Regions from separate parts of the Pantoea sp. Z09 genome, predicted to be linked through region 3. Evidence: riboswitches for the same ligand, from Rfam matches in the RefSeq annotation. Region 3 holds a riboswitch; each other region holds the start of a gene.
The links. A riboswitch is a leader RNA that binds a small molecule or an ion and turns the genes downstream of it on or off. The one in region 3 is predicted to bind thiamine pyrophosphate.
Positions count from the first base shown of each region.

Region 1 (10,390 bases), 400 kb from region 3:
CGAACGGCGAGCCAATCATCGTTCCGTCTCAGGACGTTGTTCTGGGTCTGTACTACATGACCCGCGACTGTGTTAACGCCAAAGGCGAAGGCATGGTGCTGACCGGCCCGAAAGAAGCAGAGCGTGTTTATCGCGCTGGCCTCGCTTCGCTGCACGCTCGCGTGAAGGTACGTATTACCGAACACGAGAAAAACGAGCAGGACGAGTGGGTTGCTAAAACCAGCATCATTGACACCACCATCGGCCGCGCCATCCTGTGGATGATCGTGCCGAAAGGTCTGCCTTACTCCATCGTCAACCAGGCGCTGGGTAAAAAAGCGATCTCCAAAATGCTGAACACCTGTTACCGCATTTTGGGCCTGAAGCCGACCGTTATCTTCGCTGACCAGACCATGTACACCGGTTTCGCTTACGCTGCCCGTTCAGGCGCGTCTGTTGGTATCGACGACATGGTGATCCCAGAGAAGAAAGTGGAAATCATCACCGAAGCGGAAGCGGAAGTGGCTGAGATCCAGGAGCAGTTCCAGTCTGGTCTGGTTACCGCGGGCGAGCGTTACAACAAAGTCATCGATATCTGGGCTGCGGCGAACGAGCGCGTAGCGAAGGCGATGATGGAAAACCTCTCGACTGAAACCGTGATTAACCGTGACGGCGAAGAAGAGAAACAGGTTTCCTTTAACAGCATCTTTATGATGGCCGACTCCGGTGCGCGTGGTTCTGCGGCGCAGATCCGTCAGCTGGCAGGTATGCGTGGTCTGATGGCGAAGCCGGATGGCTCCATCATCGAGACGCCGATTACCGCGAACTTCCGTGAAGGTCTGAACGTACTCCAGTACTTCATCTCGACCCACGGTGCGCGTAAAGGTCTGGCGGATACCGCACTGAAAACCGCGAACTCCGGTTATCTGACGCGTCGTCTGGTTGACGTTGCGCAGGACCTGGTGGTCACCGAAGACGACTGTGGCACCTTCGAAGGCATCATGATGACGCCGGTTATCGAAGGCGGCGACGTTAAAGAGCCGCTGCGCGAGCGCGTGCTGGGTCGTGTAACGGCCGAAGACGTGCTGAAGCCGGGCACCGCTGACATCCTGGTTCCGCGTAATACGCTGCTGGATGAGCACTGGTGTGATGTGGTCGAAGAGAACTCTGTCGACACCATCAAGGTTCGCTCTGTTGTAAGCTGTGAAACCGATTTTGGTGTGTGTGCGCACTGCTATGGTCGCGACCTGGCACGTGGTCACATCATCAACAAAGGTGAAGCGATCGGTGTTATCGCGGCACAGTCCATCGGTGAGCCGGGTACCCAGCTGACCATGCGTACGTTCCACATCGGTGGTGCGGCATCGCGTGCGGCGGCTGAATCCAGCATTCAGGTGAAGAACAAAGGTACTATCAAACTGACCAACGCCAAGTCGGTAACCAACTCCGCTGGCAAACTGGTTATTACCTCGCGTAACGTCGAACTGAAAATGATCGATGAGTTTGGCCGTACCAAAGAGAGCTATAAAGTCCCTTACGGCGCGACCATGGCGAAAGGCGACGGCGAACAGGTTGCAGCGGGCGAAACCGTGGCGAACTGGGATCCGCACACCATGCCGGTTATCACCGAAGTGAGCGGCTTCATTCGCTTTACTGACATGATCGATGGCCAGACCATCACGCGTCAGACCGACGAACTGACCGGTCTCTCTTCGCTGGTGGTGCTGGATACCGCTGAGCGTACCGCAGGTGGTAAAGATCTGCGTCCGGCGCTGAAAATCGTCGATGCACAGGGCGAAGATGTACTGATCCCGGGCACCGATATGCCGGCACAGTACTTCCTGCCGGGCAAAGCGATCGTTCAGCTGGAAGACGGCAAGAAGATCAGCTCCGGTGACACCCTGGCGCGTGTGCCTCAGGAATCTGGCGGTACCAAGGATATTACCGGTGGTCTGCCGCGCGTTGCCGACCTGTTCGAAGCGCGTCGTCCGAAAGAGCCAGCTATCCTGGCGGAGATCAGCGGCATCATCTCCTTCGGTAAAGAGACCAAAGGCAAACGTCGTCTGGTGATCACGCCGGTTGATGGTAGCGAGCCGTACGAAGAGATGATCCCGAAATGGCGTCAGCTCAACGTATTTGAAGGCGAGCGCGTAGAACGTGGTGACGTGGTTTCCGACGGTCCGGAATCTCCGCACGACATTCTGCGTCTGCGTGGCGTCCATGCTGTGACCCGTTACATCACCAACGAAGTGCAGGAAGTTTACCGCTTGCAGGGCGTTAAGATTAACGATAAGCACATCGAAGTCATCGTTCGCCAGATGCTGCGTAAAGCAACCATCATGAGCGCGGGAAGCACCGACTTCCTGGAAGGTGAGCAGGCAGAAGTCTCTCGCATCAAGATCTCTAACCGCGATCTGGAAGCGAACGGCAAAATCGGCGCGACCTACATGCGCGATCTGCTGGGTATCACCAAAGCGTCACTGGCAACCGAATCGTTCATCTCGGCAGCCTCGTTCCAGGAGACCACGCGTGTCCTGACCGAAGCCGCTGTGGCAGGCAAGCGCGACGAACTGCGCGGCCTGAAAGAGAACGTGATCGTGGGTCGTCTGATCCCGGCCGGTACCGGTTACGCTTACCATCAGGATCGTATGCGTCGCCGTCAGGCGGGTGAAGCGCCGGTTGCTCCTCAGGTGACTGCGGATGAAGCCTCTGCCAGCCTGGCTGAACTGCTGAACGCCGGTCTTGGCGGCAGCGATAACGACTAAGCGCTCTTCGCGTAATAAAAACCCTGCTTCGGCAGGGTTTTTTTTTGGCTGCAATACCGTGCGATTTATGCCGCCGTGGGCGCAAACAACACCTCGAAGCCGTGCATTAGGCCCATTTCAACAATTTGCACCGAGAGCAAATTGGCGTCGACCATCGGAAGACGCGCAACCAACGTTTCCAGCTCGTCACGGGTAGAGGTTTCGTAGATAACGCTGACAATCAGCGGGCTGGGTGAAAAATAGATCTCCCGCAGCGCGCCAGCTTTATAGTCATTCCAGACCGCCTGCATTTCTGCCACCGCATAAGGCCTGAACTCAGCCGGATCGCGACCGGCGACGGGTGTGAGTAGCACTAAAAATTTCATATCATGATCTCCTTTAAGAGGCTCAACGTTATCAGCCGTCGCCAGGCGCTTGTAGGCTGCCGCGCAGCAAGGAGATATTGACCAGATGGCAACACCGCTTTTTTCATCCAGCCTGACGCAGCTGCTCTGGTTCGCGCGTATCGTTGAAGCCGGATCCTTTGCCGAAGCCGCGCGTCGCGCCGGTACGACCACCTCGGCCGTCTCTAAAGCGTTAAGCCGCTTCGAGGGCCAGCACGGCGTGCGGCTGCTGCACCGCACCACGCACGCGCTGTCGCTGACGGAAGAGGGCGAGAGAATGCTGACGCTGGCGCGTGGACTGCTGGAAGAGGTGAATCAGGTTGAGAACGCGCTGAGCGGCATCGAGGATGAGGGTGCCAGCGGCCGGGTGCGCATCTCCGTGCCATCCTCTTTTGGACGCGCCTGCATCATGCCTGCGCTGCCCGCCTTTCTTGCCGCGCATCCTGAGATCGCACTGGAAATGCACTTTAGCGACGCAATGGTGGATTTAGCAGGCGGCGGTTTTGATTTCGCGCTCCGTTCCGGCCCGCTGGAAGCCTGGCCGGGTCATTCCGCGCGCAGGCTCTTTAGTTTTCCCTGGGTCGCCTGCGCGACGCCCGGCTATCTCGAGCAGCACGGCGAGCCGTCTACGCCCTTCGAACTCAGCGCGCATAGCCAGATAGGTTTCTGGAATCTCAATAAAGGGCGGGCGGACGCCTGGCGTTTTAGTTCGCCTGAGGATGGCAGAGCGGTGCGCTGGGAGCCCGCCTCGCGCTACTTGTTCGACGATGGTCAGGCTGCCTGGCAGATGGTGCGGGCGGGTTGCGGCATAGGCTGGGCGCCTTACTGGCTAGGCGCGCCCGATTTCGCCAGCGGCGCGGTGGTCGAGATACTAAAAGCCTGGCGAACCGAGAGAATGAATATGTGGGTGCTGCGTCTGGAGCGCCGCCTGACCCCGCGCCGCACGCAGAAGGTTATCGATTTCTTAACCGGGCTTCTCTCGCCCTACGACGCCGCTGTCTAGCCTGGCTGGATAAGGCAGCGGGCAGGTTTTTCTGCCCGCTGTGGCGGACGGTTAGTCCATGCGGCCTGACGCGCTCCGGCGTTACCATCGTTCGTTTTCAATATCGCTGCGCGTCAATCCGATATCTTTGAGCTGCGCATCGTTCAGATGCGACAGGATCTGACGCGTCTTACGCCGCTGGTGGATCGCTTTAATGCCGTGCGCGAGGGCGCGCAGCAGATGCCATGGCGTGACCGCGAAAGGTTTGGCCGCACAGTTTTCTTCATATCCCATTTTCCTGATCCTCGTTTATGAACCAGGGAGTAGTGTCCGCCGACGCGGAAAAAGGATACAGACGCAAAAATCGACTTTCTTTAACATACAGATTGCCGCAAAGACCATCTGAATGGTAAAAAAAACGCTTGTCTGTACTGTTTTTCACCGCTGCTTGCCTGAGGGAGACGATCATGACGCGTTATCAACAGCTGGCGATGCATCTGGCACAGCGCATTGAGCAGGGGCTTTATCGCCACGGCGAGAAGCTGCCGTCAGTGCGGAGCCTGAGCCTTGAACATGGCGTCAGCATTAGCACCGTGCAGCAGGCCTATCACGTGCTGGAGGAGAAGCAGCTGATTACGCCGCAGCCGCGTTCCGGCTATTTCGTTACGCCGCGCAAAGCGACACCGCCGGTGCCGCGGCTGACGCGCCCGGTACAGCGTCCAGTAGAGATCACGCAGTGGGAGTCGGTGCTGGATCTGCTCGATACGCGGCTGGAGCCGAACATGATGCAGCTGGGCAGCGGCATGCCTAATCTGACGCAGCCTACCCTTAAACCGATGTGGAAAATCCTCAGCCGTCAGGCGCAGCGGCAGGCAACCGAACTTCTCGGCTACGATAATCTGTATGGCGTGGTCGCCTTGCGCGAGCAGATCGCGCGGCTGGCCATCGACAGCGGCTGTCAGCTGTCGGTTGAGGATATCGTCATCACCACCGGCTGCCATGAAGCGCTGTCGGTATCGATTCGCGCGGTATGCGAGCCAGGCGACATCATCGCGGTGGAGTCGCCATCGTTCCACGGCATTATGCAGACCCTGCGCGGCTTCGGCATCCGCGCCATCGAGATCCCCACCGATGCGGTCACCGGCATCAGTCTGGAAGCGCTTGAGCTGGCGTTCGAGCAGTGGCCAATCAAGGCGGTGATGGTGGTACCGAACTGCAACAATCCGCTGGGCTTTATTATGCCGGAAGCGCGCAAGCGCGCGCTGCTGACGCTGGCGCAGCGTTTTGACGTGGCGATTATCGAAGACGATGTTTATGGCGAACTGGCGTGGGACTATCCGCGGCCCGCGACCCTGAAGTCGATGGATCTGGACGGCCGCGTGCTGCTGTGCAGCTCTTTTTCGAAAACCATCGCCCCAGGCCTGCGCACAGGCTGGGTGGCGCCGGGGCGCTATCGCGACCGCGTGCTGCATATGAAATATATCGCCACCGGCTCGAGCAATACGCTGGCGCAGCACGCGCTGGCGGAGTTTATTCGTCAGGGCCACTATCAGCCGCATCTGCGGCGCATGCGTCAGTTTTATCAGCGCAACTACAGCAGCTTTAGCTGCTGGGTGCGCCACTATTTTCCGTGTGGCATCTGCGTGTCGCGGCCGCAGGGCGGATTTATGATGTGGGTTGAGCTGCCGGAGGCGTTTGACGCCGTGCGCCTTAACCGCGAGCTGCGCGATTCTCATATTCAGATCGCGGTCGGCTCGCTTTTTTCCGCCTCGGGAAAATACCGTAACTGTCTGCGGCTGAGCTTTGCGATAACGCTCGACGATCGCGTCGAACAGGCGCTGGCAAAAGTCGGCGAGGCCGTCGAGCGCGCGATAGCCGCCTGCGCGGGCGAACACTCTCCACAATCCATGCAGCATGAGATCCTCCTGGCGAAGTAGCTGAGGGCAGGGCCAGAGAGGGTGAAGGGGAGGTCCTGGCCCTGGCCGGGCTGGATAACCCGGCGAGAGCCACTGTAGCGAAACAGAAAAACGGCGCTACAGAGAATGCCTGTCGCTGCGCGCCGTCTTCCATGCTTTTTACCGCTGTTGCAAACCGTTGCTGCCTTTTGCGCGGCGTATTGCGTTTCAGGCGTCTGGCTGCGCCTCTGCCAGTTTTAGCAACGTCTCAGTCGCCGCGCGCCAGTCTGGCGCCTGAGTGATGGCGCTGACCACGGCGATGCTGCCGACGCCGGTCGCCAGCACCGCAGGCGCGCGTTCAAGGCTGATGCCGCCAATCGCCACGGTGGAGATGCCCTTCAGCCGCGCGATATGCCGCTGCAGCTCCGCCAGACCTTGCGGCGCGGACGGCATCGCTTTCGTCTGGGTGGGAAAAATATGCCCCAGCGCGATATAGGAAGGGCCAATCGCCAGCGCGCGATCCAGTTCGGCGTCGTCATGGGTCGACAGGCCCAGCCGCAGGCCCGCCTCGCGAATGGCATTCAGGTTGGCGACGTCGAGATCCTCCTGACCGAGATGCACGCCATAGGCGCGATGCTTGATCGCCAGCCGCCAGTAATCATTGATAAACAGCCGCGCGTGATAGCGCTTGCCGAGGGCAATCGACTCGGCGATCGCCGGTTCTACCGCCTCGTCATCGCGATCTTTGATGCGCAGCTGGATAGTGCGCACGCCCGCCTCCAGCAGTCGCGCGATCCACTCGACGCTGTCGACCACCGGATAGAGCCCTAAGCGCGGCGCGGTAGCGGGAAAGGGGGTATTCATGGGTTCTCCTCGTTCAGCGCATCGGCCGAGTGATAAAGCTCGCTGCCCTGGCGGCGAAACCGGTCCGACATCTGCTGCATGCCGATCTCAACAGGCTGCGCCTCGGTTTGCTGGCGGGCCGCGTAGTCGCGCACCTCCTGACTGATTTTCATCGAGCAGAATTTAGGGCCGCACATCGAGCAGAAGTGAGCGACTTTGCCTGACTCCTGCGGCAGCGTCTCATCGTGATAGGCGCGGGCGGTATGCGGATCGAGCGCCAGGTTAAACTGATCTTCCCAGCGGAATTCGAAACGCGCTTTGGACATGGCGTTATCGCGGATCTGCGCGCCGGGATGGCCCTTGGCCAGATCCGCCGCGTGGGCGGCGATCTTATAGGTAATCAGCCCCTGTTTGACGTCCTCTTTGTTCGGCAGGCCAAGGTGCTCTTTCGGCGTGACGTAGCAGAGCATGGCGCAGCCGAACCAGCCGATCATCGCGGCGCCGATGCCGGAGGTGAAGTGATCGTAGCCGGGCGCGATATCGGTGGTCAGCGGGCCAAGCGTGTAAAACGGTGCCTCGTGGCAATGTTCCAGCTGTTCGGTCATATTGCGGCGGATCATCTGCATCGGAATATGGCCGGGGCCTTCGATCATCACCTGCACGTCATACTCCCAGGCGATCTTTGTCAGCTCGCCCAGCGTGTGCAACTCGGCGAACTGCGCCTCGTCGTTGGCATCCTGAATCGAGCCGGGACGCAGCCCGTCGCCGAGCGACAGGGAAACGTCGTAGGCGGCGCAGATTTCGCAAATCTCGCGGAAATGCTCATAGAGAAAACTCTCGCGGTGATGCGACAGGCACCACTTCGCCATAATGGATCCGCCGCGCGAGACAATGCCGGTCAGGCGCTTCGCCGTCATCGGCACATAGCGCAGCAGCACGCCGGCATGAATAGTGAAGTAATCTACCCCTTGCTCCGCCTGCTCCAGCAGGGTGTCGCGGAACACCTCCCAGTCGAGATTTTCCGCGACGCCGTTGACCTTCTCCAGCGCCTGATAGATCGGCACGGTGCCGATAGGCACCGGGCTATTGCGCAGGATCCATTCGCGCGTTTCGTGAATATAGCGGCCGGTCGAAAGATCCATCACGGTGTCGGCGCCCCAGCGCGTTGACCAGACCAGTTTCTCTACCTCTTCCTCGATAGAGGAGGTGACCGCCGAGTTGCCGATGTTGGCGTTGACCTTCACCAGGAAGTTACGGCCGATAATCATTGGCTCCGACTCGGGATGGTTGATATTGGCGGGAATGATGGCGCGGCCAGCGGCCACTTCCTGACGCACGAACTCAGGCGTGATGTTTTCCGGCAGCTGCGCGCCGAAGCTGTAGCCCGGATGCTGCTGACGCAGCACTTCACCGCGAATGCGCTCGCGCCCCATATTCTCGCGCAGCGCGATAAACTCCATCTCCGGCGTCACGATACCCTGACGCGCATAGTGGAGCTGCGTGACGCGGCGTCCCGCTTTCGCGCGGCGCGGCTGCGGCAAATGGTCGAAACGCAGATGATCCAGCCCATCATCGGCCAGACGCTGCTGGGTGTAGTGCGAGCTGATTTGCTCTAACGTATCGCTGTCGCCGCGCGCGGCAATCCAGCCGGCGCGCAGCTTCGCCAGCCCGCGCTGTACGTCGATCGTGGCATCGGGATCGCCATAAGGCCCCGCCGTATCGTAGACCGGCACCGCCTCATTTTCCTCATAGCGCGGCGCATCCTTGCTGCCGCCCGTCAGCGTCGGGCTGAGCTGGATCTCGCGCATCGGCACGCGGATATCGTCGCGGCTGCCCTGGATCCAGATACGTTTTGAGTTGGGAAAGGCGACGCCGCCCTGAAGCGCATGGATAAACGCCTGCGCCTGCGCGCGCTGCTCACGTCGGTTGGTTTTGGTGGTAGACATAGCAATTTTCCTGTTGAGGGGGAACGTTGCTTGTCCGGAGTTCGGAAGGAGTAACAGACACGACAGGCAGCCGCCTGCGCACTGATGATGTTTACTCTTGTTCCCTTCGCAGGTTCTAACCTGATCAGGTTCCGCGGATCCCGAATTAACGGTCTCAGCCCTTGCGGGCACTCCGACAAGATTTCGTTTTACGTTTTAAGCTACTTAGCTTGCCATTTCGCGCCTGGGCAGTGCTCGTGACGGTCACATACTTCAGTATGCTCCCGTCCCTGCGCGCTGTCCGAGCGTGAACTGGCTGCGCACGCTACGCTTAAAACGCAAAACGCCAGTGCATATTGCACAAAAACAAAACGGGTTTTCGACGTTATCGCCGAAAACCCGTTTAGCATAAAAGGGCTGGTTCAGAATAACAAGCGATTTACAACTGGTTAACCTTAAGCCGGACGCGAGAGCTGGCTGCTGTCGTTCGCCACCGGGGCGCGCACCAGGCTGTTATCCCAGGCAAGCTGGATCAGCTTATCTTCCAGCGTGAAACGTGCCTCCAGCACTTCGCCGACTTCCGACAGCGCCAGCTGGAAATCAACACAGTTGTCGTCGTCGATCGACTGCTGCAGATGGCCATCGTAGAGCTGCATCAGACGTTCGGTATTGGCTTCCAGCGGCGGATAAATCTGCGCGGCGGCGATCATCGGGCTGTCGCCTTCCATCTCATTGATGATGCGCTCATAGATACTGAAGTGACCGGCGGAAAGGTAATCGACCAGACCGTGACAAAAGTTGTCGAGCGCCTGCTCGTCTAACGTCGTGAGCGCCTCTTTGTTGGGTTTCAGCCCAACCAGGTGGTAATAAGACACCAGTAGCTGGCGACGGGCGTCCAGCCACGAATCGACCAGTTCATTGCTGCCACCTACGCGCTCGGTCAGGACATTTAACTGGTTAAGCATTTCTGACTCCATATCAATAAAATCCCCCTGACCGTGGCGGCCGCGGCGGGTCAGAGGCCGCCTGCAAGCTGAACGATTTAGGGTATAGTTGTTTGTCTACATACTTAACATCAGGACTTCAGCGTATCGAAAAGACGCTAAGGATGACGATTAGATGCAACATGAGATCTCAAGCGTAGACGCTGGATGGTGGATTGTCAGCCATGAACAGAAACTTTGGTTGCCGCAGGGCGACCTGCCGCACGGCAGCGCCGCTGCGTTTAAGCTAGCGGGAAGCAAGGCGCAGGCGGTCGGCGAGTGGCAAGGCGAAACGGTCTGGCTGGTGTGTGAAAATCGCGATCGCGATATGTTCTCGGTGCGCCAGCTGATTGATGAAGAGGCGGGGCTGTTCCAGCTGGCCGGACGCGCGGTGCAGCTGGCGGAGTTTTATCGCTCGCATCGCTTCTGCGGCTACTGCGGTCACGAGATGCATCTCAGCAAGCAGGAGAACGCCTGTCTGTGCGGCCACTGCCGCGAACGCTACTATCCGCAAATCGCGCCCTGCATCATTGTCGCCATTCGGCGCGGCGATGAGATTCTGCTCGCCAACCATGCGCGCCATCGCAACAGCATCTATACCGTGCTGGCGGGCTTTGTCGAGGTAGGCGAAACGC
Region 1 covers NZ_CP092373.1:3,626,785-3,637,174, reverse strand. Annotated here, with positions in the region: gene rpoC (DNA-directed RNA polymerase subunit beta') at 1-2,744, shown strand, start outside; gene MC269_RS17380 (hypothetical protein) at 2,810-3,109, opposite strand; gene MC269_RS17375 (LysR family transcriptional regulator) at 3,195-4,130, shown strand; gene MC269_RS17370 (DUF1127 domain-containing protein) at 4,212-4,403, opposite strand; gene MC269_RS17365 (PLP-dependent aminotransferase family protein) at 4,577-6,046, shown strand; gene thiE (thiamine phosphate synthase) at 6,233-6,868, opposite strand; gene thiC (phosphomethylpyrimidine synthase ThiC) at 6,865-8,793, opposite strand; TPP riboswitch at 8,878-8,978, opposite strand; gene MC269_RS17350 (Rsd/AlgQ family anti-sigma factor) at 9,228-9,737, opposite strand; gene nudC (NAD(+) diphosphatase) at 9,892-10,390, shown strand, end outside.
Region 1: it holds a riboswitch for thiamine pyrophosphate, as region 3 does, so the genes downstream of both, thiC (phosphomethylpyrimidine synthase ThiC) here and thiB (thiamine ABC transporter substrate binding subunit) in region 3, are expected to answer to the same signal.

Region 2 (10,390 bases), 2.0 Mb from region 3:
GGCGACAAGCCGGGCCTGGGTATCGAGTTCAACGAGAAGCTGGCGGCGAAATATCCCTACGAACCCGCCTATTTGCCGGTGGCCCGTCTGGAAGACGGCACGCTGTGGAACTGGTAAGGAGCGCATGATGAAAAGTGTTGTGATTGAACAACCCGGCGAACTGGTGCTGGCGGAACGTCCTCTGCCGACGCCCGCAGCGGGCGAGGTGCGCGTCAAGGTGAAATACGCCAGCATCTGCGGATCCGACGTGCATATCTGGCACGGCCACAACCCCTTCGCGAAATATCCGCGCGTGATCGGCCATGAATTTTTCGGCGTGATTGACGCGGTGGGCGATGGCGTCGACGCCGGCCGCATCGGCGAACGGGTGGCGGTCGATCCCGTGGTCAGCTGCGGCCACTGCTATCCCTGCTCGGTGGGCCGTCCCAACGTCTGCACCCAGCTGAGCGTTATCGGCGTGCACCGCGACGGCGGCTTTAGCGAGTACGCGGTCGCGCCGGCCGGCAACGCCTACCGGCTGCCCGAGACCATTCCCGACAAGCTCGCCAGCATGGTGGAGCCGTTCACCATCGCCGCTAACATCACCGCCTTCCTCCAGCCGCAGCCGCAGGATGTGGCGCTGATCTACGGCGCCGGTCCGATGGGCCTGACGGCGATCCAGGTGTTAAAAGGCGTCTATAAGGTGGCGCAGGTGCTGGTGGTAGATCGTCTGCCGGAGCGCCTTGAACTGGCGCTGGCCAACGGCGCGGACCGCGTCTTTAACAACGCCGAGGTGCCGCTGGCGGCGCAGCTGGAAGGATTGCAGCCGACGCTGATTATCGACGCCGCCTGCCATCCTTCAATTCTGGCGGAGGCGGCGGCGCTCGCCTCGCCCGCCGCGCGCATCGGCCTGCTTGGCTTTTCCGGCGAGCCGTGCAGCATCACGCAACAAAGCCTGACCAGCAAAGAGCTGTCGCTGTTCACCTCTCGTCTTAACAGCCATCGCTTCCCGCAGGTGATTGCATGGATGGAAGCGGGACTGATCCAGCCGGAAAAACTGGTTACGCACTACTTTTCGCTTGGCGAAATCGAACGCGCCATGACGCTGTTCGAAAAAGACCCCCGAACCTGCTGTAAGGTCGTGTTAGCGATGCAGTAACCTTGCCTCACCGGGGATTCAGCCGGCAGCGCGCTGCCGGCGACACCACTATAAAAAAGCGTTGGAGCCACTATGTTTAAAAATCTGCGCTGGACAATCGTACTGCTGTTGTTTCTTGTTTACATGATCAATTACCTCGATCGTGTTGCCCTCTCCCTGACCTTACCGCTGGTAGAAAAAGATCTGGCGATCAACGCCGAACAGTTCGGCATGATCTTCGGCAGCTTCTTCTTCGGCTACGCGCTGTTCAACTTCGTCGGCGGCGTCGCCACGGATCGCTTCGGGCCGAAAATCGTGCTCGGCATCGCGGTCGGCATGTGGTCGCTGTTCTGCGGCATGACCGCGCTGGCGACCGGCTTCTGGTCGATGCTGATCCTGCGCGTGCTGTTCGGCATGGCGGAAGGCCCAATCTGCGCCTCCGCCAATAAAGCGATTAACGGCTGGTTCCCGAAAAAACAGGCCGCCACCGCCATGGGCCTGCTGAGCGCCGGTTCGCCGCTGGGCGGCGCGGTGGCCGGTCCGATTATCGGCTATCTCGCCCTCGCCTTCGGCTGGCGTCCGGCCTTTGTCATCATCTGCCTGATCGGGCTGGTGTGGATGGCGATCTGGCTGTTCGTCTCGGCGGACAACCCGGCGAAAAGCCGTCACGTCTCTGCAGAAGAGCGCGCGCTGGTGGATCAGCTGAAAGCCGAGCAGCCGGGCGAAGAGGCGGATCTGGCGCAGGCGTCGCACGGCTTCGGCTACTATCTGCGTCAGCCGATTATCCTGGTCACCGCCTTCGCCTTCTTCTGCTACAACTACATTCTGTTTTTCTTCCTGAGCTGGTTCCCGGCCTATCTGGTGCAGGCGCACGGCCTCGATATTAAATCGATGTCGATCACCACCATGATCCCGTGGATTGTCGGCTTCGTCGGCCTGGCGCTGGGCGGCTGGATCTCTGACAAGATCTTCAATATTACCGGCAAGTTACTGCTGTCGCGTAAAATTGTGCTGGTGGTCTCACTGTTCGCCGCCGCCGTTTGTGTGGCGCTGGCGGGTACGGTAAAAGAGGTCAACTCTGCGGTGATGATGATGTCGATCTCGATTTTCTTCCTCTACATCACCGGCGCGATCTACTGGGCGATTATTCAGGACGTGGTGCACAAGAGCCGCGTCGGCAGCATCAGCGGCTTTATCCATCTGGTGGGCAGCCTGTCGGGCATCATCGGCCCGATCGTCACCGGCTTTATCGTGCAGCACACAGGCAAATTCGACAGCGCCTTTGTGCTGGCCGGCGTTGTCGCCGCCGTCGGCGCCTTCCTGGTGCTGTTCGTTATCCGCAGCCCGAAAGCGAGCAGCAAGCCCGTTTCGGTATAAACAGACGCATATGACTGAATCACGGGGCGCAGGACGCCCCGTTTGCCATAAGGACGGACTATGTTAGAGATTGATCGCCTTCCCGCCGACGTGCAGCGCCCGCGCTACGATCGCCGCCAACTGAAAACCCGCATGGTGCATATCGGCTTCGGCGCGTTCCATCGCGCGCACCAGGCGCTCTGCAGCGACAAACTGGCGGAACAGGGCAGCGACTGGGGCTATTGTGAAGTTAACCTCAACAGCGGCGATCTGATCCAGGCGCTGCGTCAGCAGGATCATCTGTATACCCTCACCGAGATGGCCGACGACTCGCTGCAGACGCGCGTGATCGGCGTGATCACCTCGGCGCTGCACGGCAAAGGCGACGGCATCGAGGCGGTGATCGCCGCCATGAGCCAGCCAGAGGTGGCGATCGTTTCCATGACGGTGACGGAAAAAGGCTACTGCCATCATCCCGCCAGCGGCGATCTCAACCCGGACCATCCCGATATTGTGCATGACCTGGCCCATCCCGATGCGCCGCGCTCGCTGCCGGGCCTGATTCTGGCAGCGATCCGCCGCCGCCGCGACGCGGGCCTGCCGCCGTTCAGCGTGATGTCCTGCGACAATATGCCGGAAAACGGCCACGTCACGCGCAATGTGATCGTGCAGCTGGCGCAGCGTCAGGATAGCGCGCTAGCGGACTATATCCAGCAGCATGTCACCTTCCCTTCCACCATGGTCGATCGCATCGTGCCAGCAATGACCGACAGCGCCTTTGCCCAGCTGGCTGAGCGCCTGGGCAGTCGCGATCCGGTGGCGGTGGAAGCGGAACCCTTTTTCCAGTGGGTGATCGAGGATAACTTCGTCAGCGGTCGGCCAGCCTGGGAGCAGGCGGGCGCGGAGCTGGTGAGCGACGTGCTGCCGTTCGAAGAGATGAAGCTGCGCATGCTTAACGGCAGCCACTCGTTTCTGGCCTATCTCGGCTTCCTCTCTGGCTATGAGCACATCAGCGACTGCATGGCCGACGCAAACCTGCGCACCGCCGCGCGCAGGCTGATGCTGGAGCAGCAGGCGCCGACGCTGCGCACTCAGGGCGTGGATCTCACCGCCTATGCCGACTCGCTGATCGCCCGCTATGAAAACCGCGCGATTAAGCATCGTACTTACCAGATCGCCACCGACGGCACGCAGAAGCTGCCGCAGCGCCTGCTCGACAGCGTGCGCTGGCGCCTGAAAAATGGCAGCAACTGCGATCTGCTGCTGCTGGGCGTGGCGGGCTGGATGCGCTATGTCGGCGGCGTGGATGAGCAAGGCGCGCCGATCGAGATCCGCGATCCGCTGAAGGCGGAACTGGCGGAGCGCGTGGCCAACAGCGCCGAGGGCGAAGCGCGCGTCAGGGCGCTGCTGGGCATCAAAGCGGTATTCGGCGAGGATCTGGCGCAGAATGCGGCGGTGGTGGCAACGCTGACGCGCTTCTGGCTGCAGCTGCGCGAGCACGGCGCGCGCGCCACGGTGGCGCAGGCGGTCAACTCGCTGTAATTGTTCAGTATCAAAAGCACTGGCGCAGTCGCAGCGCGCTGATTAGACTGACACTTTCCCAACGGGCTGGCTGCGGCCAGCCGTAATACGGATATGCCGCATGTCAATCGCCTATACCATCACCACCAGCGAGCCGGTTAACCAGCAGATTTATCGTTATCTGCGCAAGGATATCGTGACCTGCGTCATCCAGCCGGGTTCGCTGCTGTCAGAAAAAGAAGTGTCGGCCCGCTTTAACGTGTCGCGTCAGCCGGTGCGCGAAGCCTTTATCAAGCTGGCGGAGGCGGGACTGGTGCAGGTGCTGCCGCAGCGCGGCACCTTCGTGCGCAAGATCTCCGCGCGTCGCGTCGCGGATGGCCGCTTTATTCGCGAAGCGGTAGAGGTGTCGGTGGTGCGCCGTGCGGCGCTGGAGATTGAGCCCGTGGCGCTGATGGCGCTGGAGCACAATCTTCAGCTGCAAAAGATGGCGGCGGAACGCCACGACAGCCAGGCGTTTCTCAGCCTTGACGATGAATTTCACCGTCTGATCGCCGAGAGCATCCACTGCGCGCTGGCGTGGGAGACGGTAGAAAATATCAAAGCGGCGATGGACCGGGTGCGCTTTCTGACGCTGAGTGAGGTCTCGCCGCCGGAAAGCCTGATTGAGCAGCATGAAGAGATTCTGTCAGCGCTGAAGGCGCATGATGCCGATGCCGCCGAAGCGGCGATGCGTCGTCATTTGCAGGAGATGATTTTCTCTATTACCCCTATCGCCGAGCGCAACAGCGAGTGGTTCGAGTCGCTGTAATCCGTCCTGAACATCCCTGAAAAGGCCAGCGCTGCTGGCCTTTTCTCTCTCTGACGTTTACCACCAGCGATGAAAGTGATGCACCGGCCCGATGCCGTTGCCCACCTCCAGCGTATCGGCCTCGACCAGCGCCTGCTGCAGCCAGCTTTTCGCCTCGCGCAGGGTGTCGGCCCAGCCGTCATAACGCGGGCGCAGCGCCGCCAGTGCGGCGGAGAGCGAGCAGCCGGTGCCGTGGGTATGGCGCGTATTGACGCGCGGCGCGGTAAAACGCTGCGCGCCGTCGCGGGCGATGAGCCAGTCCGGGCTTTCGCTGTCGCCGAGATGACCGCCTTTCATCAGCACCGCCTGACAGCCGAGCGCCAGCAGCGCTTCGCCCTGAGCAAGCATCTCCTCTTCACTGCGCGCTGGCGCACAGTCGAGCAGCGCCGCCGCCTCCGGCAGATTGGGGGTGATCAGCGACACCTGCGGCAGCAGCAGCTCGCGCACGCTGGCGATAGCGTCAGGCGATAGCAAGGGATCGCCGCTTTTCGCCACCATCACCGTGTCCAGCACCACGAACGGGATATCGGCGCGCTTTAGCTGTTCCGCCACAATACGCACGATGGCGGTTTCCGACAGCATGCCGATTTTCGCCGTGTCGATGCGCACGTCGCTCAGCACCGAATCAAGCTGCGCGCCGACAAAAGCGGGATCGATGCGATAAACCGACTGTACGCCACGTGTGTTCTGCGCCACCAGCGCGGTGATGACGCTGGTGCCGTAGGCGCCGAGCGCCGAAAAGGCTTTAAGGTCGGCCTGGATGCCGGCGCCGCCGCTGGGATCGGTGCCGGCAATCGTCAGCGCGTTGATACGTTTCATGCGCGCGCCTCCTGTGCCAGCTGCCACAGGGCATCGATAAACAGCGTGGCGAAGCTGCCGGGCGCGGCGGTCTGGGCGGCAGCGCGTTCGCCCGCCAGCGTCATGACGCGGCAGGCGCTGGCGACGTTATCCCGCCTGTCACCCGGCAGGCTGCAAAAGGCGGCGACCACGGCGGAAAGCGCGCAGCCGGTGCCGACCACGCGCGTCATCAGCGCGCTGCCGCCAGCGATACTCAGCGTTTTATGGCCGTCGGTGACGTAATCGACCTCGCCGCTGATGACGACCAGCGTCTGATGCTTTTGCGCCAGCTCGTGCGCCGCCTCCAGCGCCGCCTCCGCCTGATGCTGCGAATCTACGCCGCGCCCGCCCGCGCCCTGCTGCGCCAGCGCAAGAATTTCAGACGCGTTGCCGCGCACCGCGGCAGGCCGCAGCGCAAGAAGCTGCTGGCAGAATTCGCTGCGCAGGCGCAGCGCCCCGACCGCCACCGGATCGAGCACCCAGGGCTGTTGCGCCGCGTTGGCGGCCTGCACCGCCGCCAGCATGGCGTCGCGGCGCTCGCGGGTCAGGGTGCCGACGTTGATCAGCAACGCGTCGGCCATCGCGGCAAACTGCGTGGCCTCGTCAGGATCGATCACCATAGCGGGCGAAGCGTGAAGCGCCAGCAGGACGTTGGCGGTGATGTTCTGCACCACGTCGTTGGTCATGCAGTGCACCAGCGGCTGGCGCTGAACGAAGCGGGCGAGAACGGGCGCGAAGTGCGCGTCAGAAAAGCGTTGAGGTTGATGGATCATCATAACTCCCAACCGGCGAACAAGAAGGCGAATGCGGTCAGGCATCTGACTTCCCTACGCTGGCATTATCCAGATCAGGTAATACGGGTATTTCTCAGCCCTGTATACAGGGGCACCCCGAGTCATTAAAGTAAATCTCTCATTACTTTTCACCAGCATACGGGAAGTGTCGCTTGCAAAGCAAGCTGGCCTATCTACATTCGCCTTCTTGATCGCCGGGAACGGATAAAGCTTAAATACCTCACCTTTGACCTCACAATTTACCCCACCTTTGACCTCACCTAGGCATTATCCAAAAGATTTAATAAATGACCCAACGTGCCGATTAACAAAGATGCCTGGTTGACAGGCTGCCTGATGCAAGCCCCCGCCAAACTTGAGTTTGGAAAAAGAAATAAAAAGGAAGTTAAAGTTTTTCTTGGGGGTGACGATAGTAGGTATGACGGCGCTGAAGCCGAAGGGGTTTAAGCCCAAACCTTAACCAAATGATTTGATTAATAGGAACTTTTACCATGGCTCAAGTAATTAACACCAACAGCCTCTCGCTGATCACTCAGAACAACATCAACAAGAACCAGTCTGCTCTGTCTACCTCTATCGAGCGTCTGTCTTCTGGTCTTCGTATCAACAGCGCGAAAGATGACGCTGCTGGTCAGGCAATTGCCAACCGCTTTACATCTAACATTAACGGCCTGACTCAGGCTGCCCGTAATGCTAACGACGGTATTTCACTGGCGCAGACCACTGAAGGATCGCTGTCAGAAATTAACAACAACTTACAGCGTATCCGTGAACTGACTGTTCAAGCGCAAAACGGCACCAACTCTGATTCTGACCTGTCATCAATCCAGGACGAAATCACTTCACGCCTGGCTGAAATTGATCGTGTTTCTGATCAGACCCAGTTTAACGGTGTGAAAGTTCTCTCGACTAATCAGTCTATGAAAATTCAGGTTGGCGCTAATGATGGACAAACTATCAGCATCGACCTGAGCAAAATTAACAGTGATACATTAGGTCTGAAAGATTTCAATGTAGCCAGCGGCTACTCGAATGCTGAAGCAGGCACCTTAAAAGATTCTAACGATGTTGCTGTATCAAGCAGCAATATTAAGGATTCAGACGGAAACAGCGTGACCCTGCTGAAGTATAAATCAGGTGGTGCTGACGCTTATGCCGTTAAAGATTCAGATACCGGCAAATACATGAAGGTAGACCTTTCCAATGATGTTACGGTCACCGACGCCGATGGAAGCACCCCTGCATCAGCAGTCATTACTCTCGGCACTGATGAGGTTGATGATAATGATGTGGTCCAAACCACTGACCCGTTAGCCGCACTGGATGAGGCAATCTCTCAGGTTGATGATTTCCGTTCCAGCCTGGGTGCGGTGCAGAACCGTCTGGATTCAGCGGTCACTAACCTGAACAACACTACTACTAACCTGTCTGAAGCACAGTCCCGTATTCAGGATGCTGACTACGCTACTGAAGTTTCAAACATGTCTAAAGCACAGATCATCCAGCAGGCGGGTAACTCAGTGTTGGCTAAAGCTAACCAAGTTCCGCAGCAGGTATTGTCTCTGCTTCAGGGCTAATAGCTCAAGGCTCCCCCGCATTTGCGGGGGGCTTTATTTTCAACCGTAAAAGCATTGCCATTACAGTGTGTTTACTGATGAAATACCCCCAATTTTAAGTCTACTTTTAGGTTGCATAGTTGTCGAAATGATCAGGCGTCAAGCATACAAGTTTCAATTGAAACCAACTCCAGAACAGATTGCTTCTATGAAGTCATTCGCTGGTGCTTGTCGTTTTGTCTACAATCGTGCTCTAACTATGCAAAGCGACATCTGGCGAAATGGTGATCGCTACATCCCTTATAATAAAATGGCACCGTGGCTAGTTGAATGGAAAAGCCAAGAAGAAATGTCATGGTTGAGCAATGCCCCTTCCCAAATCCTTCAACAATCATTGAAGGATCTTGATAAAGCATTCAACAATCTCTTTGCACGTAGAGCAACCTTTCCTTCTCCAAAAAAGAAGGGCAAAAATGATGCATTCCGTTATCCCACTCAGCGTGTGAAGCTTGATGAAGGCAATGAAAGAATCCAATTGCCTAAGTTAGGTTGGGTGCGTTACAGAAAAAGTCGCTCCATTACAGGCGTGGTTAAAAACGTCACGGTTTCAATGAAACTGGATAAATGGTATGTGAGTTTGCAGACCGAAGCTGAGGTTGATGAGCCTTCATCGCAGCAATCATCAATGATAGGTCTTGATACCAGCAACATTGAATGCATCACCACTTCTGACAGCACTGATTTTTTGTCTCAGGCATCTTTACCCAAAATGGAAAAGTCTCTTGAGAAAAACATTAAGCGTCTGCGCAAGAAGAAGAGATTTAGCTCTAATTGGGTCAAACAAAGGCACAAAGTAAACCGCTTGTTAAATCGCATTTCGAATATGCGTAAAGACCATTTCCATAAGATTTCAACAACACTAAGCAAAAACCACGCGATTGTTGTGATCGAAAATCTTGAGGCTGCAACCTCTTTATCCAAGCGTCCTAAGAGCACTAAACGTTTCCTGTCCAACGAGACTTATGAATTGACAAGGCAGCTTGATTACAAGCTGATTTGGAATGGCGGCGAACTTGTGACCGTGCGCGAACGCGATAACAATTTCAAGCCAGTTTCAGATGACGCCTCAAGCAACCATTATGGCAAGCTAAGGGCTGAAAGGATTTTAGCGGCAGGGCATGCCGTTATTGCCTGTGGAGGAGCGGAGTTATTAGGCCATCCGATGAAACAGGAACCCTCAGAAGATGGCAAAAGCACCGCCAACTTGCTGTAAGTTCGGATTATCCGCGCCGGATGTCAACGTCTGCCCTTAACTTTGAGTTGTGTGGCAAAACAAAAAAGTTTCTAGCCATTTATGAGCATACAATCAGAAAAAAAGCAATAGACTTATGTTGACATTTAATTTCATTTGTGGTATTTTAACGCCGAAGTTGCGAGCGATAGCGAGTAGTGGTATTGTTTAATTATTCTCTGTAGCTATGTTTCATGTAGTAGATGACTATCGTAGATAGGAGTCTACGGAATGGAACATAGCTACAGAATGTATCCCTTCCTGTAAGGGAAAAGGGATAAGATCATTGAATGGTTAGATGCATCACTTTACTCTAGTGATAACTAACGTTAGTTCCAATCTCCCTGATCTAACAGATGAAACACTACACAGTTAACAAAGTTCAGATTGAACTTAACCTTAGAGGTTATCCTGCTGAGATAACTCACAACATCTCACACTTCCTGTAATCCCCTCTTACGCACTCTATTCTCCAACCTTAACCCAACAACCAATTGTATTGAGCGTGCTTCTTAGAACGTCACAGGAGCTACTTTACCCATCTATAAATAGTTGCCCTGCTCACTTTGTGCCGTTCCACTAATTCACTAATGTCCACGCCCTTCCTGTAGTCCTGAATCACCCCGTCCTTAATAGAGAAATTGTGCGTTGAAGGCTTACCGGGCTTACGTCCTGCAACCGTGCATAACTCCTTCCCTGAATCGGCACAGGCTACAGTTATGCGCTTATCTCCTGCACAGTGTTCTTTTCTGAACACAACAACACAAATTGGTAATGGTGATCTCACGCTCTCAAGCCGGGCAGGATGGATGAACTTAACGCCACGGTGTAGAAACCTGATTTCGTGGCAGTGAGGGTTAGCGAACACGCCAGAGAGAAAATATGTCGCCTGTGGTCTGGCTGCAATCACGAATATGGATAAGTCAGCCTCACCTGCTTTCGTAAGGAAATCAGCCGTCATTGAGAAAGGAGGATTGCAAAACACCCTCTCACCTTCCCAGCTTTGAATCAGTGCATCAGCCTCAGCATCCCAATACCGATCACACACTGCATTGTCAGCATCTGCTGCCG
Region 2 covers NZ_CP092373.1:1,268,507-1,278,896, reverse strand. Annotated here, with positions in the region: gene manD (D-mannonate dehydratase ManD) at 1-117, shown strand, start outside; gene MC269_RS06130 (Zn-dependent oxidoreductase) at 128-1,138, shown strand; gene MC269_RS06125 (MFS transporter) at 1,211-2,494, shown strand; gene MC269_RS06120 (mannitol dehydrogenase family protein) at 2,555-4,015, shown strand; gene MC269_RS06115 (GntR family transcriptional regulator) at 4,116-4,802, shown strand; gene thiD (bifunctional hydroxymethylpyrimidine kinase/phosphomethylpyrimidine kinase) at 4,860-5,660, opposite strand; gene thiM (hydroxyethylthiazole kinase) at 5,657-6,451, opposite strand; TPP riboswitch at 6,486-6,581, opposite strand; gene MC269_RS06100 (FliC/FljB family flagellin) at 6,964-8,049, shown strand; gene MC269_RS06095 (transposase) at 8,177-9,301, shown strand; gene MC269_RS06090 (DNA N-6-adenine-methyltransferase) at 9,849-10,390, opposite strand, start outside.
Region 2: it holds a riboswitch for thiamine pyrophosphate, as region 3 does, so the genes downstream of both, thiM (hydroxyethylthiazole kinase) here and thiB (thiamine ABC transporter substrate binding subunit) in region 3, are expected to answer to the same signal.

Region 3 (10,390 bases):
TAGCCTGCGCTTTTGCGGTCGCGGTCGACGCTGGCCGCCGCGCGCGTCGCCAAACCTCGCCGGTTTCACCAGAGCAGCGCTAAATGACAGGATTTTTTTCTTAATGCGCCGGCAAAAATAGCCTTTTACTTATGGTTGACATCCCGACCCGATTCCAGTACCAATATGTGCAGCACAACATTTTACGAGGTTCGAATCCATGTTTCATTCATTCCGCCTACTCGGTCTACTACTTAACGCATTCAGTTTGCGCGGTAGACTCGTGGGCAGAATCAAACACTGATTCGAACCTGCTGAAAGTTAAAAACCCGCGCCCTGCGCGGGTTTTTTTATGCTCGTTGCACGGTGAAGTTAACGCATAAGGATGAATACGATGAGCCAGCAAGTCATTATTTTCGATACCACTCTGCGCGACGGTGAGCAGGCATTACAGGCCAGCCTGAGTGTGAAAGAAAAATTGCAGATCGCACTGGCGCTGGAGCGTATGGGTGTCGACGTGATGGAAGTCGGTTTTCCGGTTTCATCGCCGGGCGACTTCGAATCCGTACAGACCATCGCGCGCACCATTAAAAACAGCCGGGTCTGCGGACTGGCGCGCTGCGTCGAGAAAGATATCGACGCCGCCTATGAAGCGCTGCGCGTGGCGGAGGCCTATCGTATCCACACCTTTATCGCCACCTCGCCGATGCATATCGCCACCAAACTGCGCAGCACCCTGCCTGAGGTGATTGAACGCGCGGTGCACATGGTGAAGCGCGCGCGCAACTATACCAGCGACGTCGAATTTTCCTGCGAAGATGGCGGCCGCACGCCGATCGACGACCTGTGTCGCGTGGTAGAAGCGGCGATCAACGCCGGCGCCACCACCATCAACATTCCTGACACCGTGGGTTACACCCTGCCCGGAGAGTACGCCAGCATCATCAGCCAGCTGATCAACCGTGTGCCGAATATCGACAAAGCGATCCTGTCGGTGCACACCCATGACGATTTAGGCATGGCGACCGGCAACGCGCTGGCGGCCGTGCAGGCCGGCGCGCGCCAGGTCGAAGGCACGCTGAACGGCCTGGGCGAACGCGCCGGCAACTGCGCGCTGGAAGAGGTGATCATGGCGATCAAAACCCGCCAGCAGATCCTGAACGTGCACACCAACATCCAGCATCAGGAAATTTACCGTACCAGCCAGATGGTGAGCCAGATCTGCAATATGCCGATCCCGGCCAACAAGGCAGTGGTCGGCTCCAACGCCTTCGCCCACTCTTCCGGCATTCATCAGGACGGCGTGCTGAAGAACCGCGAGAACTATGAAATCCTGACGCCGGAGTCGATCGGCCTGCATAAAATCCAGCTGAACCTGACCTCGCGTTCCGGCCGCGCCGCAGTGAAACATCGTATGGAAGAGATGGGCTATAAAGAGAGCGACTACAGCCTGGACGCGCTGTATGACGCCTTCCTGAAACTGGCCGATAAAAAAGGCCAGGTGTTTGATTACGACCTGGAAGCGCTGGCCTTTATCAACAAACAGCATGAAGAGCCGGAGCATTTCCAGCTGAACGAGTTCAACGTGCAGACCGGCACCAGCGTCACGGCGACTGCCTCGGTGCAGCTGGGCTGCGGCGAAGAGACCAAAGCGGACGCCGCCACCGGCAACGGTCCGGTCGACGCGGTTTATCAGGCGATCAACCGCATTACCGGCTTTGAAGCTGAGCTGATGCACTACAAGTTAACGGCGAAAGGCCACGGCGAGAACGCGCTGGGCCAGGTCGATATCGTGGTCAACTACAACGGCCGCAAATTCCACGGCGTCGGCCTGGCGACCGATATCGTCGAGTCCTCCGCCAAAGCGATGGTGAACGCCCTGAACAATATCTGGCGTGCCAAAGAAGTTGAAAAAGAACTGCAGCGCAAATTTCAGAAGGAAACGGTGTAACTATGTCTACCTCTTCTCATATCGCAGTATTGCCTGGCGACGGCATCGGCCCGGAAGTGATGGCGCAGGCCATGAAGGTGCTGGACGCGATTCGTCACCGCTTTGATATGCGCATCACCACCAGCGAATATGACGTCGGCGGCATCGCCATCGACCGTCACGGCGAACCGCTGCCGCCTGCCACCGTCGCAGGCTGCGAGCAGGCCGACGCCATTCTGTTCGGCTCGGTTGGCGGTCCGAAATGGGAGCATCTGCCGCCCGCGTCGCAGCCAGAGCGCGGCGCGCTGCTGCCGCTGCGTAAGCATTTCAAACTGTTCAGCAACCTGCGCCCGGCCGCGCTCTATCAGGGTCTGGAAGCGTTCTGTCCGCTGCGCGCCGATATCGCCGCGAAAGGGTTCGATATCCTGTGCGTGCGCGAGCTGACCGGCGGCATTTACTTCGGCCAGCCGAAAGGCCGTGAAGGCAGCGGTCCGCACGAGCGCGCCTTCGACACCGAGGTTTACCACCGTTTTGAGATTGAGCGCATCGCCCGCATCGCCTTTGAGTCGGCGCGCAAGCGTCGCAATAAAGTCACCTCTGTCGACAAAGCCAACGTGCTGCAGACCTCGGTGATGTGGCGCGAAATCGTCAATGAAGTGGCGAAAGATTACCCCGACGTGCAGCTGAGCCATATCTACATCGACAACGCCACCATGCAGCTGATCAAAGACCCGTCGCAGTTCGACGTGCTGCTCTGCTCCAATCTGTTCGGCGACATTCTCTCTGACGAATGCGCGATGATCACCGGCTCAATGGGCATGCTGCCCTCCGCCAGCCTGAACGAAGAGGGTTTTGGCCTGTATGAGCCAGCAGGCGGCTCCGCGCCGGACATCGCCGGGCAGAATATCGCTAACCCGGTGGCGCAGATCCTGTCGCTGTCGCTGCTGCTGCGCTACAGCCTGAATGCCGACGCCGCCGCCGACAGCATCGAGCGCGCCATCAGCCGCGCGCTGGAAGAAGGCTATCGCACCCGAGATTTGGCCGGTGACGGCCCTGCCGTCTCCACTGATGAGATGGGCAGCATCATTGCCCGCTTTATCGCCGAGGAAAAATAAAATAATGAAAACTTTATACCAGAAGTTATTTGATGCACATGTCGTTCACGAAGCGCCCAACGAGACGCCGCTGCTCTATATCGATCGTCACCTGATCCACGAGGTGACGTCGCCGCAGGCCTTTGACGGTCTGCGCGCCCACGGCCGCAAGGTGCGTCAGCCGTCGAAGACCTTCGCCACCATGGATCACAACGTCTCGACCCAGACCAAAGACATCAACGCCTCCGGCGAGATGGCGCGCATCCAGATGCAGGAGCTGATCAAGAACTGCGCCGAGTTCGGCGTGCAGCTCTATGACCTGAACCACCCGTTCCAGGGCATCGTGCACGTTATTGGGCCTGAGCAGGGCATGACGCTGCCGGGCATGACCATCGTCTGCGGCGATTCGCACACCGCGACCCACGGCGCATTCGGTTCGCTGGCCTTCGGCATCGGCACCTCGGAAGTGGAGCATGTCTTCGCCACCCAGACGCTGAAGCAGGGTCGTGCCAAAACCATGAAAATTGAAGTGCTGGGCGACGCCGCAACGGGCATCACCGCCAAAGATATCGTGCTGGCGATTATCGGTAAAACCGGCAGCGCGGGCGGCACCGGCCACGTAGTGGAGTTCTGCGGCCCGGCTATCGAAGCGCTGAGCATGGAAGGCCGTATGACGCTGTGCAATATGGCTATCGAGATGGGCGCCAAAGCGGGCCTGGTGGCGCCGGACGACACCACCTTTAACTACCTGAAAGGTCGTCAGTTCGCGCCGCAGGGCGAGAAGTGGGAGCAGGCGGTGGAATACTGGCGCACCCTGAAGTCGGACGAAGGCGCGCACTATGACGCCGTGGTGACGCTGAACGCCGCCGACATCGCGCCGCAGGTGACCTGGGGCACCAACCCGGGCCAGGTGATCGCCGTGGATCAGCTGATCCCCAATCCAGCCTCGTTTGCCGATCCGGTCGAGCGCGCCTCCGCCGAGAAGGCGCTGGCCTATATGAATCTGCAGCCGGGCATTCGCCTGACCGACGTGGCGATCGACAAGGTGTTTATCGGCTCCTGCACCAACTCGCGCATCGAAGATTTGCGCGCCGCAGCGGCCATCGCCAAAGGACGCAAGGTCGCGCCGGGCGTGGTGGCGATGGTGGTGCCAGGCTCCGGTCCGGTGAAAGCGCAGGCGGAAGCGGAAGGTCTGGACAAGATTTTCCTCGAAGCCGGTTTCGAATGGCGCCTGCCGGGCTGCTCAATGTGTCTGGCGATGAATAATGACCGTCTGAATCCAGGCGAGCGCTGCGCCTCGACCAGCAACCGTAACTTTGAAGGTCGTCAGGGCCGTGGCGGACGCACCCATCTGGTTAGCCCGGCGATGGCCGCCGCAGCGGCTGTTTCCGGCCACTTTGCCGATATCCGTGAACTGACAGGAGCTTGATCATGGCGAATAAATTTACTCAGCACACCGGCATCGTCGCCCCGCTGGACGCGGCGAACGTCGACACCGACGCCATTATTCCTAAACAGTTTCTGCAGAAGGTGACGCGCACCGGCTTTGGCGCGCACCTGTTTCACGACTGGCGTTTCGACGATGACGCTGGCACCGTGCCGACCGCCAGCTTTGTGCTGAACAAGCCGGAATTTCAGGGCACCAGCATTCTGCTGGCGCGTGAAAACTTCGGCTGCGGCTCCTCGCGCGAGCATGCGCCCTGGGCGCTGACCGATTTCGGTTTTCACGTGGTGATTGCGCCGAGCTTCGCCGACATTTTTTACGGCAACAGTTTTAATAACCAGCTGCTGCCGGTGCGCCTCAGCGATGAGCAGGTCGACGAGATGTTCCAGCTGGTGGCGGCGCAGCCGGGCATCCGCTTTACCGTCGATCTGGAAGCGCAGACGGTGACGGCGGGCGACAAGGTCTATTCGTTTGAGATCGACAGCTTCCGCCGTCACTGCATGCTGAACGGTCTCGACAGCATCGGCCTGACGCTGCAGCACGAAGCGGCGATTACCGACTACGAACAGCGCCAGCCTGCGTTTCTGAATTAAGGCTTACTTCCAGACAGCACTAAAGTCAAAACGAGGGTGGCATGGGCAGAAGAGCAAAGCGTCCCGCGACAGGGATGTCGCGGGCCGAGCGAGCATGGATGCCTTGAGCGCCTTTGCGATCGGCCCATGCCACCCTCGTTAGCACCGGTCCTGTTTAAGGGCGACCACCGCGTCGCCCTTCTCTTTTATACGTTCTTCACGCGCGCCGACATGGCGAACGCCGCGACGGCCAGCCCCAGCGCCAGCCAGTACACCGCAATATGCCCGAAGCGCTCGCTGAGCGTGCCCTGAATCACGCCTGCCAGAATCATCCCGGTGGAAATCGAGTTGGTGAACATCGTGGTCGCCGCCCCAGGCCTGCCCGGCATCAGATCCTGAAACCAGAGCATGCCGATGCCGGCGATAATGCCGATAAACACCGCGTTAAACAGCTGCAGCGCCATCAGCGCGGTCTGCGAGGCGAACATCACCAGCCCGGCATAAAACAGAATGCCCGCCGCCAGTGCGATCAGCATCAGATTGCGCTTGCCGACGCGCTTCGCGTAGTGCCCGGCCAGCAGCATCACCGGGATCTCCAGCCCGGCAGCGGTGCCCATCAGCAGCCCCGCCAGCTTCTCCGGCAGCCCCAGCGTCACGCTGATGTAGAGCGGCATATCGATGATATACATGGTGTTGCAGGTCCACATCGTCACCGAGGCGATAAACAGTAGGCGCACGTCGCGGTCGCGCCAGCCGCTCAGCGGCATGCCGCCGCTCCTCATCAGCGGCTGGGCGCGCGGCACCGACGGCAGGGTGAATTTGATCAGCACAATACAGACCAGAAACAGCGCGGCCGCCACCAGAAACAGCGTCACGAAGCCGAAGTTAAGCGCCAGGGCGAACGACAGCGGCGGACCGATTACCCAGGCGAGCGACAGCTGCGCGCGCATCACCGAACTGAACATCACCGCTTCGCGCGCCGACTGGTCGGCATACTCGCGCGCCAGCGCAAAGATCTGCGGCATTGACACGCTGGCCAGCGCCGAGAGCAGCACGCCCAGGGTGATCAGCGTCAGATAGTGGCGGGTAAAGGCGAACAGCAGCGCGTTGCAAAAGGCCATCACACAGCAAAAGAGGATCAGCGTGCGGCGATCGCCGCGGCTGTCGGAGCGCTTCGCCACCAGCATGCTGACGGCAATGCCCGCAATGGCGTTGACGGTGAAAAACAGCCCGACCCAGAAGGGGCGCGCCTGCACCTCGCGCGTCAGAAACAGGCTCAGCGTTGGCGCCTGCAGCGCGCCGGCGACGCCGATCATAAAAGAGGCCGCCATAAAAGCGAGAAAGACCGGATTGATACGGCGCGTCCGGGTTAACAGCGACTTCATAGCGACATCCCTTTCAGGTGATAAAGCAGGAAAAACAAGAGAAAGGATTCTAGCGCAACAGAAAAAAGCCAGCAGAGAAAATCGCTGCTGGCGGTGTAATTGCACCCTACTCAGAAAAGATCCCGCCGCAGCGGCATCATGGTCGAGCGCCATTCAGTGCTGAATGCCTCCCGCTCTTCCAATAGTGCTAAGTTTGCCCGTAATATGAGGCAGGAAAAACTGAGCGCTTTTCACAAGGAGTTCCTCTTTTATGTCCTCATCGCGCCTTAAGCAGCAGTTCATCCGCCTGTGGCAAAGCTGTCAGGGCGAGAGCCAGCTGGTCACGCTGAGCGAGCTGGCCGAGCGGCTGCACTGTTCGCGTCGCCATATGCGCAACCTGCTCAATGCGATGCAGGAGGCGGGCTGGCTCACCTGGCAGGCCGAGGCGGGACGCGGCAAGCGCTCGCAGCTCAGCTTCTGCTACACCGGGCTGGCGCTGCAGCAGGAGCGCGCCGAAGATCTGCTGGCGCAGGATCGCATCGATCAGCTGGTGCAGCTGGTCGGCGACAAGGCGGAGGTGCGCCAGATGATCCGCGCCCACCTTGGCCGCAGCTTTCGTCAGGGCAAACATATTTTGCGCGTGCTCTACTACCGGCCGCTGCTCAACCTGCTGCCTGGCTCGCCGCTGCGTCGCTCGGAAACCCATCTGGCGCGGCAAATTTTCAACGGCCTGACGCGTATAAATGAGGAAAACGGGGAAATCGAAGCGGATATCGCCCATCACTGGCAGGCGATCTCGCCGCTGCACTGGCGCTTCTACCTGCGCCCGGCGATCCGCTTTCACCACGGCCGCGAGCTGGAGATGGCGGACGTGATTTCAAGCCTGGAGCGCCTGCGACCGCAGCCGCTCTTCTCCCATATCCGTGAGATTGATTCGCCCGCGCCCTGGACGCTGGATATCCACCTCAGCGAACCGGACAGCTGGCTGCCGTGGCTGCTCGGCAGCGTCAGCGCGATGATCCTGCCGCGCGAGTGGCCGCAGATGCGCGACTTTGCCCGCCAGCCCGTCGGCACTGGCCCCTATCGCGTGGTGCGCAACCAGCAGAGCCAGCTGAAAATCGAAGCGTTCGACGACTACTTCGGCTTTCGCGCGCTGATCGACGACGTCTCTATCTGGGTGCTGCCGGAGATCAGCGACGAGCTGGTCTATTCCGGCGTGCGGCTGCAGGGCGACGGCGAGGATGAAAAATCAGAAGAGAGCCGCCTTGAAGAGGGCTGCTATTTCCTCTTGTTCGACCAGCGCTCCGCGACAGGTCGCGACGCGGCCATCCGCCGCTGGCTCGGCTATTTGCTCAATCCCATCGCCCTGCTCAACCATGCAGAGATGGGCTATCAGCGCTACTGGTATCCCGCCTACGGCCTGCTGCCGCGCTGGCATCACCGCCGCGACCTGACGCCGGTGGAGAAGCCGGCGGGGCTGGAGCGCCTGACGCTGACCTGGTACAGCCAGCATGTGGAACATCACGGCATCGCCAGCGCGCTGCGTCCGCTGCTGGCGCAGCATCAGGTGCAGCTGATTACCCGCGAGGTCGACTACGAAACCTGGCATCAGGGCGAGGCGGAGAGCGACGTCTGGCTCGGCAGCGTCAACTTCACTCTGCCGCTGGAGTATGCGCTGTTCGCCCAGCTCTACGAGATCCCGCTGCTACATCACTGTCTGCCGCTCGACTGGGAAGAGGACGCCGCGCGCTGGCGGCGCAAAGCGCTGCCGCTCGCCGAATGGAGCAAGCGGCTGCTGGACGCGGGCGGTTTGCATCCGCTGTTCCATCACTGGCTGCTGCTGGAAGGCCAGCGCAGCATGCGCGGCGTGCGGCTTAACACCCTCGGCTGGTTCGACTTTAAATCCGCCTGGTTCGCGCCGCCGACGCTGTGACGCTTTCCCCCTGGCGTCGAAATGTCTAGAATGAGCCGTTCTCAACGGGGTGCCTGCAAAAGGCTGAGATAAACCCGTCGAACCTGATTCGGTTAATACCGACGTAGGGATTTGAGAGGCTGCTACGCTCAGATCCTTTGCGACTCATAACAACTCTCCCCTGGAGCGCAAAGTGGTTAAACAGATTCTCCCTCTGCTGATATTGCTGTCCGTGCCGGCGCTGGCGGCCAAACCTGCCCTGACCGTCTATACCTACGACTCGTTCTCCGCCGAATGGGGCCCCGGCCCGGCGGTTAAAAAGGCGTTTGAAGCGCAGTGCGGCTGCGAGCTGAACTATGTGGCGCTGGAAGATGGCGTCTCGCTGCTGAACCGCGTGCGCATGGAGGGCAAGAACAGCAAGGCCGACGTGGTGCTCGGCCTCGATAACAATCTGCTGCAGGCGGCGCAGCAGACCGGCCTGTTCGCCAAAAGCACGGTCGATCTCCATAGCCTGACGCTGCCAGGCGGCTGGCAGGATCAGACCTTCGTGCCCTTCGACTACGGCTACTTCGCCTTCGTCTACGATAAAACGCGCCTGAAAAACCCGCCCACCAGCCTGAAAGAACTGGTGGAAAGCCCGGAGAAGTGGCGTGTCATCTATGAAGATCCGCGCACCAGCACCCCAGGCCTTGGCCTGCTGCTCTGGATGCAGAAGGTCTACGGCGACAAGGCGCCCGAGGCCTGGCAGAAGCTGGCGCAGAAAACCGTCACCGTGACCAAAGGCTGGAGCGAAGCCTACGGACTGTTCCTGAAAGGCGAAGGGGATCTGGTGCTGAGCTACACCACCTCGCCCGCCTATCACCTGATTGAAGAGAAGAAAGCGAACTACGCCGCCGCGCCGTTCGCCGAAGGCCACTACCTGCAGGTAGAAGTCGCCGCGCAGCTCGCCAGCAGCAAGCAGCCGAAGCTGGCGCAGCAGTTCATGCAGTTTATGCTGACGCCCGCCTTCCAGAACGCCATCCCGACCGGCAACTGGATGTATCCGGTGATCAAAAGCGATCTGCCCGCCGGTTTCCAGACGCTGAGCGTGCCGCAAACCGCGCTGCACTATAGCCCGCAGGACGTGGCGCAGCAGCGCGCCAGCTGGATTAGCGCATGGCAACGCGCCGTCAGCCGCTAATCCCGCTGTGGCTGGTGCCGGGCGGCGCTGCTGCGCTGCTGCTGCTCGCCGTGGCGCTGCTGGCGTTCGGCGCGCTCTGGTTCAGCGCGCCGACGGGCGACTGGCGTGGGCTGCTGCACGACAGCTATCTGCGCCATGTGGTGCGCTTCTCCTTTACCCAGGCGCTGCTCTCCGCGCTGCTGTCGCTGCTGCCGGCGATCCCGCTGGCGCGCGCGCTCTACCGGCGCCGCTTTCCCGGCCGCCAGCTGCTGCTGCGCCTCTGCGCCATGACGCTGGTGCTGCCGGTGCTGGTGGCGGTATTCGGCCTGCTGACGGTCTATGGCCGGGTCGGCTGGCTGGCGCAGCTCTGCCAGCTGCTCGGCGTTGACTACCGCTTTTCGCCCTATGGGCTACAGGGCATTCTGCTGGCGCACGTTTTTTTCAACCTGCCGCTGGCAACGCGCCTGATGCTGCAGGCGCTGGAGAGCATTCCCGGCGAGCAGCGTCAGCTCGCCGCCCAGCTCGGCCTGCGCGGCTGGCATCTGTTCCACCTGCTGGAGTGGCCCTGGCTGCGCCGTCAGCTGCTGCCGACCGGCGCGCTGATTTTTATGCTCTGCTTCGCCAGCTTCGCCACCGTGCTGTCGCTCGGCGGCGGCCCGCAGGCCACCACCGTTGAGCTGGCGATCTTTCAGGCGCTGAGCTACGACTACGATCCCGGCCGCGCCGCGCTGCTGGCGCTGATCCAGCTCGCCTTCTGCCTGACGCTGGTGCTGCTGAGCCAGCGCTTCAGCAAGGCGATCCCAGCGGGCAGCACGCCGCTGCGCGGCTGGCGCGATCCGCAGGATTCGCGGCGCGCGCGCTTTGCCGACGCGCTGATTATCACGCTGGCCCTCTTGCTGCTGCTGCCGCCGCTGCTGGCGGTGGTGGTTGACGGGC
Region 3 covers NZ_CP092373.1:3,230,744-3,241,133, forward strand. Annotated here, with positions in the region: gene leuL (leu operon leader peptide) at 200-283, shown strand; gene leuA (2-isopropylmalate synthase) at 374-1,930, shown strand; gene leuB (3-isopropylmalate dehydrogenase) at 1,933-3,024, shown strand; gene leuC (3-isopropylmalate dehydratase large subunit) at 3,029-4,432, shown strand; gene leuD (3-isopropylmalate dehydratase small subunit) at 4,435-5,040, shown strand; gene MC269_RS15500 (MFS transporter) at 5,226-6,404, opposite strand; gene sgrR (HTH-type transcriptional regulator SgrR) at 6,655-8,316, shown strand; TPP riboswitch at 8,352-8,444, shown strand; gene thiB (thiamine ABC transporter substrate binding subunit) at 8,489-9,475, shown strand; gene thiP (thiamine/thiamine pyrophosphate ABC transporter permease ThiP) at 9,451-10,390, shown strand, end outside.